Regions from separate parts of the Buttiauxella sp. AC038 genome, predicted to be linked through region 3. Evidence: predicted binding sites of a transcription regulator. Region 3 holds the regulator's gene; each other region holds the start of a gene.
What was found. The regulator LexA, encoded in region 3, represses DNA repair genes until DNA is damaged. The targets are predictions, from matches to a motif close to TNCTGTATGTACATACAGNA.

Region 1 (5,023 bases), 110 kb from region 3:
CGACATCATGGACTCCATTGCCGCGCTGGATGCAGACGTGATCACCATCGAAACCTCGCGTTCCGATATGGACCTGCTGGAGTCATTTAAAGAGTTCGAATATCCGAATGAAATTGGGCCGGGCGTATATGACATTCACTCACCGAACGTACCGAGCGTGGAATGGATTGAAGCATTGCTGAAGAAAGCGGCGGAAAGCGTTCCGGCAGAGCGCTTGTGGGTGAACCCAGACTGCGGCCTGAAAACCCGTGGCTGGCCGGAGACTCGCCAGGCACTGGCGAATATGGTGAAGGCTGCGCAGAATTTGCGTAAAGCTTAATAAAGTAAGAAGTGGGGGAATCTTTCCCCCTTAATTAACTGCATTACTTCTTCGCACTAAAGCGTGCAAACCACGCCAGCATCCGCACCCAGCCATCTTTGGCTGAATCTGCATGATAGCTCGGGCGGTAGTCCGCATTAAAAGCATGTCCTGCTTCCGGGTAAACGATGATTTCTGCGTTGGCATTAGCGGCACGCAACGCATGGCGCATTGTTTCCACAGTATCCTGTGGAATTCCCGTGTCCTGCCCGCCATAAAGCCCAAGCACTGGCGCATTCAAATTGACTGCTATGTCGACTGGGTGATGCGGGGAGTTTAATGTCTTTTCGCCCACTAATTTTCCATACCAGGCCACAGCCGCTTTCAACTGCGGATTGTGTGCGGCATACAGCCACGTTATTCGGCCACCCCAACAAAACCCTGTCATCATCAAACGATGTGCATCACCACCGTTTCTTGCCGCCCAATTAGCGACGTGATCAAGATCCGCGAGCACCTGTGCATCGGGCACTTTTGAAACCAGCTCGCTGAAAAGGGTAGGGATATCGGCATACTCATTGGGATCACCCTGGCGGAAATAGAGCTCTGGCGCGATTGCCAGATACCCTTCCAGCGCCAGGCGGCGACAAACATCACGAATGTGTTCATGCACACCGAAAATTTCCTGCACCACGATTACAATCGGCAGTGGGCCTTCCGCCCCTTTTGGTCTGGCATGGAACGCCGGCATGTTTTCGCCCTGCGTAGGAATTGAGGTTTCCCCTGCATGAATAGCATCATCTGGGGTATGCAATACGGTTGAAGCAAGAGGGGAGGCCGCTGGCGCAAAATGCCCGCCCGGTGATTTACCTATATGTTCTTCTTTCATTGGCATTCTCCTTACCAGAATTAGCGCAGTGCGATAACTATAGCTTTTCCCCGTTATTCTTCGAGTTGCTGGTGGATTGTTTAGTCGCCTTCTTCTCAATATCAGAACTATGTGCGCCACCCATTTAAGTGTGATTTTCATCACTGTTTCAGTTGAAAATAATGTAACTTGTTTGATTCAAAGTGAAATGCGTCACGAAATTCTTTGCGAGGGTTCTGTACAGTACCCCCATTGCAATGTAAGCCAACCTATTCAATGCAGGAGTCTGTTATGTCCAAGTCTGATGTTTTTCACCTCGGCCTCACTAAAAGCGATCTGCAAGGGGCAACACTTGCCATCGTCCCGGGCGATCCTGAGCGAGTTGAAAAAATCGCTGTGCTGATGGATAAGCCGGTCAAATTGGCTGCCCACCGTGAATTTACTACCTGGCGTGCTGAGTTAGACGGCAAGCCAGTTATCGTCTGTTCCACCGGTATTGGTGGTCCATCAACCTCTATCGCGGTGGAAGAACTGGCACAGCTGGGGATTCGTACTTTCCTGCGTATCGGGACTACCGGTGCAATTCAGCCACATATCAATGTTGGTGATGTTCTGGTGACAACTGCTTCTGTGCGCCTTGACGGTGCCAGCTTGCACTTTGCTCCAATGGAATACCCGGCGGTTGCTGATTTTGCATGTACCACTGCACTGGTTGAAGCCGCGAAATCTATCGGCGCAACGACTCACATTGGTGTAACGGCGTCTTCAGATACCTTCTATCCTGGCCAGGAGCGTTACGACACCTTCTCAGGTCGTGTAGTGAATCGCTACAAAGGCTCTATGGAAGAGTGGCAGCAGATGGGCGTGATGAACTACGAGATGGAATCAGCAACACTTCTGACCATGTGTGCAAGCCAGGGCCTGCGTGCGGGTATGGTTGCGGGTGTGATTGTGAACCGTACTCAGCAAGAGATCCCGAACGCTGAGACCATGAAGAAAACGGAAAGCCATGCGGTGAAAATCGTCGTGGAAGCAGCTCGCCGCCTGATCTAGTCCCCCAAAGCCGGTGCAAGCCGGCTTAATTTTTACGCTTTGCGTAACGTCTCGCAGTAAACTCCTTTTCATCTGGACATTTATACAGCACAATTTTATTTTGCTGGTGTCTGGCATGGCTTGTTGGAGTGACTGTGGATATTTCTATTTTATTCGGGCTCGGTATTGCGCTGGTTGGGGTTCTGACTGGTTGGTTGCTGGCAAGTTTGCGGGCGGCCGGGCGGCAATCCGCACTGCATGAAGAACAAAGAGAAATCTACGGCGAACTGACTGCTGCACGGCAGGAGTTACAGCAAAACCAGCACTGGAAAGAAGAATGCGAGCAACTCAACCGCGAGTTGCGCACTCAGCTTGAAATTAACAGTGCCCAAGAAGCGGATATCCGCGAACTCTCCACGCTGCTTGAACAAACTCGTCTTAATGCTGATGACAAACATCGCCAGATGCTCAACAGCGAACAGCGCCTGAGTGAACAGTTTGAAAACCTCGCTAACCGCATCTTTGAACACAGTGGCCGTAAAGTTGAAGAACAAAACCGCCAAAGCTTGAATGGGTTGCTTTCACCACTGCGCGAACAACTGGATGGTTTCCGCCGCCAGGTTCAGGAAAGCTTTGGGCAGGAAGCTCGCGAACGCCACACGCTAACCCACGAAATTCGTAACCTTCAGCAATTGAATGCGCAAATGGCGCAAGAGGCGCTCAATCTCACCAAAGCCCTGAAAGGGGATAATAAAACCCAGGGTAACTGGGGTGAGGTTGTGTTGACGCGGGTGCTGGAGGCGTCTGGCTTACGCGAAGGGTATGAATACGAAACTCAGGTAAACATTCAGCTAGAAAATAATAGCCGCATGCAGCCGGATGTCATTGTGCGCCTCCCACAAGGCAAAGATGTGGTTATCGACGCCAAAATGACGCTGGTGGCCTATGAGCGTTACTACAACGGTGACGGCGACGTAACTCGTGAAATTGCCCTCAACGAGCATATTGCAGCGGTGCGTAACCACATTCGCATGCTGGGCCGTAAAGACTATCAGCAGTTGCCTGGGCTGCGGTCGCTGGATTATGTGCTGATGTTTATCCCGGTTGAGCCCGCATTTTTACTGGCGATCGACCGCCAGCCTGAATTGATCAGCGAAGCGCTCAGAAATAACATTATGCTCGTTAGCCCAACCACATTATTGGTGGCATTAAGAACGGTTGCCAATTTGTGGCGTTATGAGCACCAGAGCCGGAATGCGCAACAAATTGCCGAACGTGCCAGCCGACTCTATGACAAAATGCGCCTCTTTGTTGATGACATGTCGGCGATTGGTCAAAGCCTCGATAAAGCCCAGGATAATTACCGCCAGGCGATGAAAAAACTCTCTTCCGGGCGCGGCAATATTCTCATCCAGGCAGATGCATTTCGTGGTCTGGGCGTTGAGGTTAAACGTGAGATTAATCCTGATTTAGTCGAACAGGCCAGACTTGAAGAAGGCGATAATATCGAGCGCCATGAGCATGAAAACGACGAAGAGAAGAATATGGAAAACAGTTTGTAGCAAGAATAACTCGAGTTGCAGGTAGGCGGCAAAGGAACAAATCCCCAGGAGCTTACTAAAGTAAGTGACTGGGGTTTGTGAGTGCAGCCAACACCCCTGCAGCTTGAAGCATAGGGCTTTAGGGCTCATTCTGTTACACTTCACGAACATTTTTTGGATAAGCAGGCATTGAGATGGTTGAAGAATCCCAGGAAACAACACACTTTGGCTTTCGCACTGTAGCGAAGGAACAGAAGGCCGATATGGTCGCTAATGTGTTCCACTCTGTGGCCGCAAAATACGACGTAATGAATGACTTAATGTCATTTGGCATCCATCGTATATGGAAGCGTTTCACCATTGATTGCAGTGGTGTTCGTCGTGGTCAGCGCGTACTGGACTTAGCAGGCGGAACCGGTGATTTAACCGCTAAGTTCTCCCGTCTGGTAGGTGAAACAGGCGAAGTGGTTCTGGCTGATATCAATGACTCAATGCTGAAAATGGGGCGCGAAAAACTGCGCAACATCGGTGTGGTTGGCAACGTGAACTATGTTCAGGCTAACGCTGAAGCCCTGCCATTCCCGGATAATTTCTTTGACTGCATCACCATCTCTTTTGGCCTGCGAAATGTGACAGACAAAGAGAAAGCGCTGCGTTCAATGTATCGCGTATTAAAACCAGGTGGCCGCCTGTTGGTTCTGGAATTCTCTAAACCGATTATTGAACCACTGAGCAAAGCTTATGATGCGTACTCCTTCCACATTTTGCCGCGAATCGGTGAAATTGTTGCGCAGGATGCGGAAAGTTACCGTTATCTGGCTGAGTCTATTCGCATGCATCCTGATCAAGAAACATTGAAAGCGATGATGGAAGATGCGGGCTTTGAAAATACCACCTATTTCAACCTGACCGCTGGCGTAGTTGCTCTGCACCGTGGTTATAAATTCTGACAGGGAACTCGTGATGCCTTTTACACCGCTAATGACTGCCGGAATTGAAAATATTCTCAATACTTTTCTCTGGCGCGATCGGGGACTGAAAGCGGCACGTCAGCGCTTAGTGGGTAAGGTGTTACGCGTTGAGCTCAAAGAGTTCTCTTCGCCAATTGTTCTGGTCTTTAGCGAACAGCAAATTGATGTACTGGGTCAGTGGGAAGATGAAGCTGATTGCAAGGTGCTAACCGGGCTTGGCACCTTGCCTAAACTACGTGACAGGCAGCAGCTTACTGCGCTGATTCGCAGCGGTGAATTAGAGGTTCAAGGCGATCTTCAGGTTGTCCAGAAT
Region 2 (5,023 bases), 1.6 Mb from region 3:
GTGCAGGCCCTGAACTCTGATTGACTTACCCACCGTTACTGAGCCGCTCAAACTCTTCACAACCGGTATCAAAGCCTTCCATGCAGCTCAAATTTAACCACTGCAATGCACGCTGTTTATTGACGCCGATAAAACCTTTTTCGCCGTTTAAAAATAACATTCCAGCCCAGTACTCGGCGTATCCGGTGCGGGAGAGTGTAGAGCTGCGTTTAAACCAGAAAGTGGCTTTTTCGTCATCTTGCGCTGTCCCTACACCGTTGGCGTAGATTAACCCCAGGAACATTTGCGCATCGACTGCTGAGTCACTTTCTATATCCAGCGAGGCGCTTTCAAGCAGTTCAATGGCCCTGGTGTAATCGGGTTTACCCGCTTGGGTATTAACGAAAATGCGTGCCAGAGTCACTTTTCCAGACTGGCTGCCTCGTTGTACGGCCTGCTCTGCTAACGATTTAGCCTGTGGGTAATCAGCGGTAGCAGGATCAAGTATTTTGAGTTGAGCCAATAACGCCATGGCGTCGGCATCACCCTGAGCGGCTGATTTTGCAGCCCAGCTTTCTGCCTGCTGATATTCGCCGGCACTAACCAGGGTATCGGCAAGATAGAATTGTGCGCGGCTGTCACCTTCCTGCGCATGTTTCAGGTAAGGGCTATCGATATTTTCTGCCCAGGCGCCAGAGACAAAGAAGAAAAGTAGAATGCAGAGTCGTTTCATTGAGGGAAGAGGTCCGTAGAAGGCGAAAGTATTTTGGCACCCTGAGAGGGGCTCTAAGTTATAAATAAAAAAAACGGTTCCCTGTTACAGGAACCGTTTATTGTCGCAGATTATAAGGTGGTTTTGCTACTGATTAGCGATGCGCCAATTCCGCTTCTTCATCGCTATTGAGTAATTCTTTATCCGTCTGCTTCATTAACTGACTGGTGATAGTACCAGCAGTCATTGAACCGCTAACGTTCAGAGCAGTACGACCCATATCAATAAGTGGCTCAACAGAAATCAGCAATGCTACCAGTGTGACCGGCAAGCCCATGGCTGGCAGAACAATCAGGGCTGCGAAGGTTGCACCGCCACCGACGCCCGCAACACCTGCGGAGCTTACGGTTACGATACCAACCAGAGTTGCAATCCAAATAGGGTCCAGCGGGTTAATCCCGACGGTTGGAGCGACCATCACCGCCAGCATGGCAGGATACAAACCAGCACAACCGTTCTGGCCAATGGTGGCACCAAAGGACGCAGCAAAGCTTGCGATGGACTCAGGAACACCCAGACGGCGAGTTTGCGCTTCAACGTTCAATGGAATGCTGGCGGCGCTTGAACGACTGGTGAAGGCAAAAGTCAGTACAGGCCAGACCTTACGGAAGTATTTCAGCGGGCTCACGCCGTTTACGGCCAGCAATACTGCGTGCACGCCGAACATAATTGCCAGACCGAGATAAGACGCAACCACGAAACTACCAAGTTTGATGATGTCTTGCAGGTTTGAACCGGCAACAACTTTGGTCATCAGCGCAAGTACACCATATGGCGTCAATTGCATGACCAGGCGCACCAGCTTCATTACCCAGCTTTGCAGCGTGTCGATAGCCACCAGAACACGTTCACCTTTCGGCGCATCGTCTTTGAGTAATTTCAGTGCGGCGACACCCAGGAATGCGGCGAAAATCACTACGCTAATGATTGAGGTTGGATTCGCTCCAGTCAGGTCAGCAAACGGGTTTTTCGGCACGAATGACAGAATCAGTTGCGGCACGTTCAGGTCAGCCACTTTGCCCACGTAGGTGGTTTCAATAGTGCTTAGACGAGCGGTTTCAGCTGTACCTTGTACTAAACCTTCAGCCGTCAGACCGAACAGGTTGGTCACCAACACGCCGACAAGTGCCGAGATCAAAGTGGTAAACAGCAAGGTTCCGATAGTCAGGAAGCTGATTTTCCCCAGTGAAGAGGCATTATGCAAACGAGCTACCGCACTAAGAATTGAGGCGAACACTAATGGCATGACGATCATTTGCAACAGTTGTACATAACCGTTACCAACGATGTTAAACCACTGGATAGATTGTTTAAGTACCGGGCTGTCTTCGCCATAAATGGTGTGCAGCGCAAGGCCAAACACTACGCCCATTGCTAAACCAAGTAGTACTTTCTTTGCCAGACTCCACTGTTTGTGGCGAGTTTGCGCCAGCAACAGCAGCAGAATAACGAACACGATAACGTTCGCTATAAGTGGAAAATTCATCCCCGTATCTCCTGAGTGTTTTTTAAATAGATGGACTGATTGCCATCTTTATTCTGTAAATCGTACCAGAAGCTTAGAATGACACTTATATTCAAAAGGAATTGATTATTACATTTTGATTAGTTTCGTCTAATTATTGTGCTGAATGGTGATTTAAAAGGCTGTTGAAGGTCATTTGCATTGAAATTATCACCTGTGATGACCAACGTACCGCACTGTTATCGGGCAAACTTTGCGGCATCCACACAGCCAGACCAAACAGCGCCATACACAAAACGCGTTCAAGTTGGTTGCCTTTTTGCGGTCTGACAATCGGAAAGCGAAATCGCAGACGGCATGGCCACAGCAGTGGAACTCCAGCAGGCGTAAGCATATCTGCCAGAATATGGCTCAAATAACCCAACACCATGCCTTGTAGCGCATCGGCGGGAATAACCCAGGTTTCAGGGACTTTAAGATAGAACAGTGCAAGGCTTGCAAACACCGCAAACAAACTGTGTGTAAAGCCCCTATGACCGCAGGCACGGGCGATAGGTTTGGAAATCCACGGCAGGCGCTGGCCCAGAAACGACTTTGGATGGTCGATATCTGGTAATAAGCAGGTCAGAATGGCTGACGGCACAATATGCCACCAGTCTCCTTGAGCAAGCACAGGCGTGAGTTCGGCGTTTTTTGCGAAAACTGCGCAGGCAATTGAAAAAAGAAGATGGCCTTCCGCCGTCATGATACTACCTGGATGAAAACTGTCGATTCATACAGTATAGGGATTTTATACAGTAGACGGAAGAGGTGACGGCGTAACATTTTGCTACCGCCGGTTACCCGGCGATAGCGGATTTACCGGGCTAGCCAGCCACCGTCGACTGCAATGGTATATCCGTTGACGTAATCGGACGCGCTTGACGCGAGAAAAACTATTGGGCCTTGTAGATCCGCAGGTACACCCCATCGGCCCGCTGGAATACGGCCGAGTATTTCCTGGCTGCGCACTTCGTCCTCACGCAGTTGTTGAGTATTGTTAGTAGCCATATATCCCGGTGCAATGGCATTCACATTAATATTGTGTTGTGCCCATTCGTTTGCCAGCAGTCGCGTGACACCGAGCACCGCGCTTTTTGATGCCGTATAAGAGGGAACCCGTATACCGCCCTGGAATGACAACATTGAGGCGATATTAATAATTTTCCCGCCACCACCTTGCCTGATGAATTGTTTTGCTACCGCCTGAGAGAGAAAGAACACTGATTTAATATTCAGGTTCATCACGTCGTCCCAGTTTTTCTCGCTAAACTCAAGGGCGTCTTCGCGGCGAATGGTGCCCGCGTTATTGACCAGAATGTCTATTTTTCCCATTCCCGCCACAGCTTGTTCGATGATGCCCGGAATGACCTCGTGCTGACTTAAATCTGCCTGGATGGCGAGAAAACGTCGCCCCAGCGCTTCCACTTTTTGCGCGGTTTCGTGCGGAATTTTGCGGTTCACACTAACGATGTCACAACCAGCCTCAGCAAGGCCGATCGCCATTCCCTGACCCAATCCAGTGTCACAACCTGTGACGATAGCGACTTTACCCTGCAGATTAAAAGCATCGAGAATCATAGTTACCCCGGTATCCGGAAAAGCGCATATGCGCGTGTAAATCAAGAATAGATACGGGATGGGGGAAATTCAAATTAATATGAAATAGTGTTTCAATAATTTTGACGGAGGTATGATTTCGAGAAAGATGCGGGGAGTCCCGCACCTTATAAAAGATTAGCCAAGCAGGTGTTCAGCGCGTAATTCAACCAGTGACGAGAGTTTAACGTTGGCAAGACACCAGCGCACATCATCATGGTTTTCTTCGGCGGGAACCACGATTGAACGCATCCGTGCAGCTTTGGTGGCAATCATTCCATTTACGGAATCTTCAAGTGTCACACAGGTAAGGGGATCGACACCTAATTTTGCTGCGGCATCCAGGTAAACCTGAGGGTGCGGTTTGCTGTAAGAAAGGTGTTCAGCTGAGGCGATGGCATCAAACTGGTCACGCAGATCAAACATTTCCAGAACGCGTTCAAGCATATGCAGAGGTGATGCAGAAGCTAAACCTACTTTCAGCCCCTGTGCTTTGCACAATGCAACGGCTTTACGCACACCTGGCAAGAGAGGGCGTTTTTCTTCAACTAAGGAGATGGCTCGGGTAATGACACGGTTGGTCACTTCTTCACGCGTTGGACCATTCCACGGTTGGTGTGAGAACCACAGGTCGACGACTAGATCGATACGCAAGCCGAGCGTATCGGGTAGTTCGCAACGGCGGGAAATATCTACGCCTATGCTTGCCATAACCTCCAGCTCTGCTTCATCCCATAACGGTTCTGAATCAATCAACAAACCGTCCATATCAAAAATTGCAGCTACAATTTGGCGAGTAACAGCCATTTATCGACTCCTGTCATTTATGTATTAAAGATAAGATCTCTAATCAATAGCTGGAATTACCCGAGGATGCCACTGCTTTGTGAAATTCGCCCGTAAAGCTCAGGCGAAATCACACCGGACAAGGTAGACTTTGTGCGTACAAGTTGCGTCTTAACCAAGGGGAACGAATGACGTATCAACAAGCTGGACGCATTGCCGTACTCAAACGTGTGGCTGGCTGGGTAATTTTTATCCCGGCGGTAATTTCTACACTGATTTCGATTTTGAAGTTTATGGATGCACACAGCGAAAAACAGGCAGGCATTAATGCCGTGATGCTGGATTTTGCTCATGTCATGATTGAGATGATGCGTTTCAATACG
Region 3 (5,023 bases):
GGAGTAGAGTTTGCTGCCCTTAAAGGTACGGCGAATAAAGAACGCGCCCAGGCGGCGGAAAATCGGGCCTGCTGGCCAGAAGTTCAGGTTGATACCCGCCGCAATGTGCGGAGGAACCAGCCCCTGGTGGTAAAGCACGTAAGACAAAAGCATGTAGTCCATGTGGCTGCGGTGGCAGGGAACATAGACAATCTCGTGGCCGTCGTGAGCCAGTTGGCGTACACGTTCTGCATTATGAACGTTAATGCCCTGGTACAGGCGGTTCCACGTCAGACCTAATACGCGGTCGGTCAAACGCACGGCTTCATAGGAGAAGTTCGCCGCAATCTCTTCCATCAAGGCAACAGCATTTTGCTGTGCTTTTTCATGGGAGATTTTCTTGCTGCGCGCTTCATCTTCTACTGCACGGGCAATAGCTTTTGAGGCCAGAAGTTTGTTAAACAGATCCTGACGTACCGGCAGACGCGGGCCTACAGTCGCTAAACGCTGGCGAGCAAAGTGCATACGCGCCACGCGTGCCAGTTTTTGGGCGATTTTTTTATCTGTACCGTGATCGGTTGCCATCTGGCGCAGCGAAACAGGTGCCGAGAACCGCACAAAACTGTCGCGCCCAAGCCAGGATACCGCGAAGAATTTCTGAATGCCGTTAAGCATCTTCAGTGGCGGGTTAACTTCGCCTTTTTCGCGACCCGGAGAGCGGCCAAACATCACCGATACCGGCACCATCTGCACATCCAGATTTGGATTGCTGCGGTGCAAGTCGAGATAATCATGGAATAGCTTGATCGACTCTTCTTTTGGCGTGTAATAAGTGAACACGCGCGGGCCGCCATGGATAAAGACATAGCGCGGCAATACCGCACCGTCGATCTCTAATGGCTCGAGAGGGTCGGGCAAGTTGTGCGCGAGGCATTGCGCGCGCAGGGTTAATAAGTCCGCCTTTGAGTTATACGGCAGAACGTACATTATTGGGCGTGTGGGATCTAAGCCCAGTTCGGCCTGTGGATCTGCCGGAATGGACTTGCTCTTTACCAGAACGCCTAATGGTAAATTAAGTAATTTGTAGTAGATTCTTGGCCAGCCTGACATAAACGATGTAAAGCCTCAGGTTAATGATGCAAATTCGCCGCAAGAATATCAGAATCTCACCCAGATTTCTGTGGCGTTATAATTTTGACAAGCATTGATGCAAATAATTTGAAAAGGTTTCCTAAAATGGCGAGCAGTACCACTGGACTTACCCGTATCATCAAAGCCGCAGGCTACTCATGGAAAGGGCTCAAAGCAGCCTGGATCAATGAAGCAGCTTTCCGCCAGGAAGGCGTTTCTGCCGTTATCGCCATTGCCATCGCATGTTGGTTAGATGTCGACCCCATTACCCGCATTCTACTTATCGGCTCAGTCGTGTTGGTCATGATTGTCGAGATCCTCAACAGCGCTATCGAGGCTCTTGTCGACCGTGTTGGCACTGATTATCACGAACTTTCCGGGCGAGCCAAAGACATGGGCTCGGCCGCAGTATTAATTTCAATTATCCTCGCGGTAATTACCTGGGTCACGCTGCTTTGGTCGCATTTGCGGTGATCTTTCCAGAATAGTTAAGTGCCTGGTTTTTTGCTTAATTTGTGGTTCCAAATTGACCTTTGACTGTATATACTCACAGCATAACTGTATAAACACCCAGGGGGCGGAATGAAAGCGTTAACTACCAGGCAGCAAGAGGTGTTTGATCTTATTCGGGATCATATCAGCCAGACCGGCATGCCACCGACTCGTGCCGAGATTGCTCAACGTCTGGGGTTCCGTTCTCCGAACGCCGCTGAAGAGCATTTAAAAGCACTTGCCCGTAAAGGTGTGCTTGAAATTGTTTCTGGCGCATCCCGTGGTATCCGCCTGTTGGTGGAAGAAGTGACCGGTATTCCACTGGTTGGGCGTGTTGCTGCAGGTGAGCCACTCCTTGCACAGCAACACATCGAAGGCCATTATCAGGTCGACCCATCACTGTTTAAACCAAATGCCGACTTCTTGCTGCGCGTCAGCGGTATGTCGATGAAAGACATCGGCATTATGGATGGCGATCTGCTTGCGGTTCATAAAACCCAGGATGTGCGTAATGGCCAGGTTGTTGTCGCGCGTATCGATGATGAAGTTACCGTTAAGCGCTTAAAACAACAGGGCAACACCGTTCATCTGTTGCCAGAAAACAGTGAGTTTGAACCGATCGTGGTTGACCTACGCGAGCATAACTTCTCTATTGAAGGGCTGGCTGTTGGGGTTATCCGCAACGGCGACTGGCTGTAAAATCTCTTTAGGTGATGCGCATTTAAAGTGCGCATCACTGCCTTAATTATCTTTGATCTCCTTCAGGAGATGTCATGCAATTATTCTCCACAGCGGATCGTGCGCTCTGGCGCCTCGCTTTACCCATGATTTTCTCCAACATTACTGTTCCGCTGCTTGGCCTTGTCGATACGGCTGTTATTGGTCATCTGGATAGTCCTGTTTATCTGGGCGGTGTTGCCATTGGTGCGACAGCAACCAGCTTCCTGTTTATGTTGCTGCTGTTTTTGCGAATGAGTACCACAGGTTTAACTGCTCAGGCTTTTGGTGCCAATAATCCCTCAGCGTTAGCTCGTGCACTGGTGCAACCATTATTACTGGCACTAGGGGCAGGGGTGGCAATTGTCTTACTGCGCGATCCCCTCATTTCACTCGCTTTACAAATTGTCGGCGGCAATCAGGATGTGCTCGTACAAGCGCAACGCTTTCTTGAAATCCGCTGGCTGAGTGCGCCAGCCTCGCTTGCCAACCTCGTTTTACTGGGATGGTTGCTAGGGGTTCAATACGCACGAGCTCCGGTTATCTTGCTGGTAGTCGGCAATCTTCTGAATATCGTACTGGATGTGTGGCTGGTGATGGGGGTGCACCTTGATGTTCAAGGGGCGGCACTTGCGACTGTTACTGCTGAATACGCGACATTTTTCATCGGATTGCTGATGGTGAAGAAGGCTATGGGCTTGCGAGGTATCAGCTTTGAGATGCTCAAACAGTCCTGGCGTGGCAATGTTCGGCGCTTACTGGCGCTTAATCGGGACATCATGTTGCGCTCGTTATTACTGCAAGTGTGCTTTGCTTCAGTCACCATCTTTGGTGCGCGCTTAGGCAGCGAAATTGTCGCCGTCAATGCGGTGTTAATGACTCTCCTGACGTTTACCGCTTATGCGCTTGATGGTTTTGCCTATGCTGTTGAAGCTCACTCCGGGCAAGCTTATGGTGCAAAGAATCGTGGTCAATTGCTCGAGGTTTGGGGGGCAGCTTGTCGGCAGGCGGGTTTAGTCGCGCTCATGTTTGCCGTGGTGTATGCCCTATTTGGCGAGCAAATTGTTTCTCTTCTGACGTCCATTTCCCAATTACAGCTACAGGCCGATCGTTATCTCCACTGGCAGATTGTGTTACCCGTGGTTGGTGTCTGGTGCTACTTGCTGGATGGGATGTTTATTGGCGCGACAAGAGGCGCTGAGATGCGTAATAGCATGGCGGTTGCCGCTGTTGGTTTCGGCCTAACGCTCTTCACTGTTCCGTATTTAGGCAACCACGGGTTATGGCTGTCTGTAGCGGTATTCCTTGCTCTGCGGGGGCTGGCGTTAGGTTGGATTTGGCGTCGTCACTGGCAGCAAAATAGCTGGTTTAACAATGTACAAAGTTAAGCCGTATGGTTAAAGATTCTTAGTTTTCTCCCCACCACCATATCCTTGACTACAATTATTATCACGTCCAGCAGATAGAGTGGTGTTGGCCAAATGGCAGCACATTGGACGTTGGTAATTTTTTAGCAGTTCTTCCCCCCGAACGATGAGGATATTATTATGAATAAAGACGAAATCGGCGGTAACTGGAAACAGTTTAAAGGCACAGTAAAAGAGAAATGGGGCAAACTGACTGACGATGATATGACTGTCATCGAAGGCAAACGCGATCAGCTTGTCGGTAAAATTCAAGAGCGTTATGGGTACGAAAAGGATAAGGCAGAGGAAGAAGTCGTTGATTGGGAAACTCGCAACAAATACCGTTGGTAATTAGCTTCCCTCAGATGTGTTAACTCTCAGCCCTGCCCTGGTACATGGATGTACCGTTCCATTCAACTCAAATCCAACCAATCTAACGAGATTTCTTCTTCGACTGAACTGAGTGGTCATGCCCGCAAGCATCCGGGTGGCTACAAGCTTCAACTTCTGCACATGCGCTGCATAAGCCATGCGCCTCAATAACGTTATGATGCAAAGCAAACCCTAACTGGGCCGCCAGTTGGTGCATGATATCTTCCACACCTTCCGCACTACGCTCCTTCACCGCACCACATCGATCACAAATAAACATCGCAGATGAGTGAGTTGGCTGATCGATAAGATTGCACAACACATAGCTGTTAGTGGACTCTACACGGTGTACAAAACCTTGTTCGAGCAGAAAATCGAGCGCACGATACACTGTCGGGGGTTTAGCTTGCGGTTCGCTGGCACGCAGTAAATCCAGCAAATCATAAGCACTGATAGCGCCCGCTTGCTGAGTCAGCAAACGCAATACTTCAAGACGTTGTGGTGTCAGGCGCACATTACGCTGCTCGCATAGTTTTTCAGCCTGCGCTAACACGTTTTGTGAAGTCGTGATGTCCATCAGTATTCCCCTGTAGATTAGCCCTACACTTTATCACAACGCGCAAAAAACGCCGAGTGGTGCGCTTAGCCACAACCTTTTGAGATGACTATCCCGGAGTTTGTTATGAATAAACCTGATTGCATTCGCCACTGGAAGGAAATAGAAGGTGACGATGATTCGACTTATCCAGACAGCGCAGAACGGTTTTCTATTGGCGCGCCACTGGCCCGCAAACTGGGTCTTAATCGCCTTGGAATTCATCATGAGCGCCTGCTACCAGGTCGCCGCACATCTTATCCTCATGCCGAAAGCAGCGAAGAAGAGTTTGCTTATGTGCTCGAAGGGCATCCACAGGTGTGGATTAATG

Region 1: the regulator LexA is predicted to act here: its motif matches at 2,290-2,309, upstream of rmuC (DNA recombination protein RmuC).
Region 2: the regulator LexA is predicted to act here: its motif matches at 2,979-2,998, upstream of AC0IXI_RS14325 (metal-dependent hydrolase).

What each region holds. Positions count from the first base shown of each region.
Region 1 is NZ_CEEDCQ010000001.1:4,761,758-4,766,780, reverse strand. It holds gene metE (5-methyltetrahydropteroyltriglutamate--homocysteine S-methyltransferase) at 1-319, shown strand, start outside; gene AC0IXI_RS22520 (dienelactone hydrolase family protein) at 363-1,187, opposite strand; gene udp (uridine phosphorylase) at 1,458-2,219, shown strand; gene rmuC (DNA recombination protein RmuC) at 2,354-3,760, shown strand; gene ubiE (bifunctional demethylmenaquinone methyltransferase/2-methoxy-6-polyprenyl-1,4-benzoquinol methylase UbiE) at 3,934-4,689, shown strand; gene ubiJ (ubiquinone biosynthesis protein UbiJ) at 4,703-5,023, shown strand, end outside.
Region 2 is NZ_CEEDCQ010000001.1:3,019,309-3,024,331, reverse strand. It holds gene AC0IXI_RS14335 (tetratricopeptide repeat protein) at 26-712, opposite strand; gene AC0IXI_RS14330 (L-cystine transporter) at 846-2,237, opposite strand; gene AC0IXI_RS14325 (metal-dependent hydrolase) at 2,371-2,961, opposite strand; gene kduD (2-dehydro-3-deoxy-D-gluconate 5-dehydrogenase KduD) at 3,075-3,836, opposite strand; gene hxpB (hexitol phosphatase HxpB) at 3,993-4,661, opposite strand; gene AC0IXI_RS14310 (YniB family protein) at 4,829-5,023, shown strand, end outside.
Region 3 is NZ_CEEDCQ010000001.1:4,655,428-4,660,450, reverse strand. It holds gene plsB (glycerol-3-phosphate 1-O-acyltransferase PlsB) at 1-1,089, opposite strand, end outside; gene AC0IXI_RS22050 (diacylglycerol kinase) at 1,216-1,584, shown strand; gene lexA (transcriptional repressor LexA) at 1,693-2,301, shown strand; gene dinF (MATE family efflux transporter DinF) at 2,376-3,707, shown strand; gene AC0IXI_RS22035 (CsbD family protein) at 3,867-4,076, shown strand; gene zur (zinc uptake transcriptional repressor Zur) at 4,159-4,674, opposite strand; gene AC0IXI_RS22025 (cupin domain-containing protein) at 4,780-5,023, shown strand, end outside.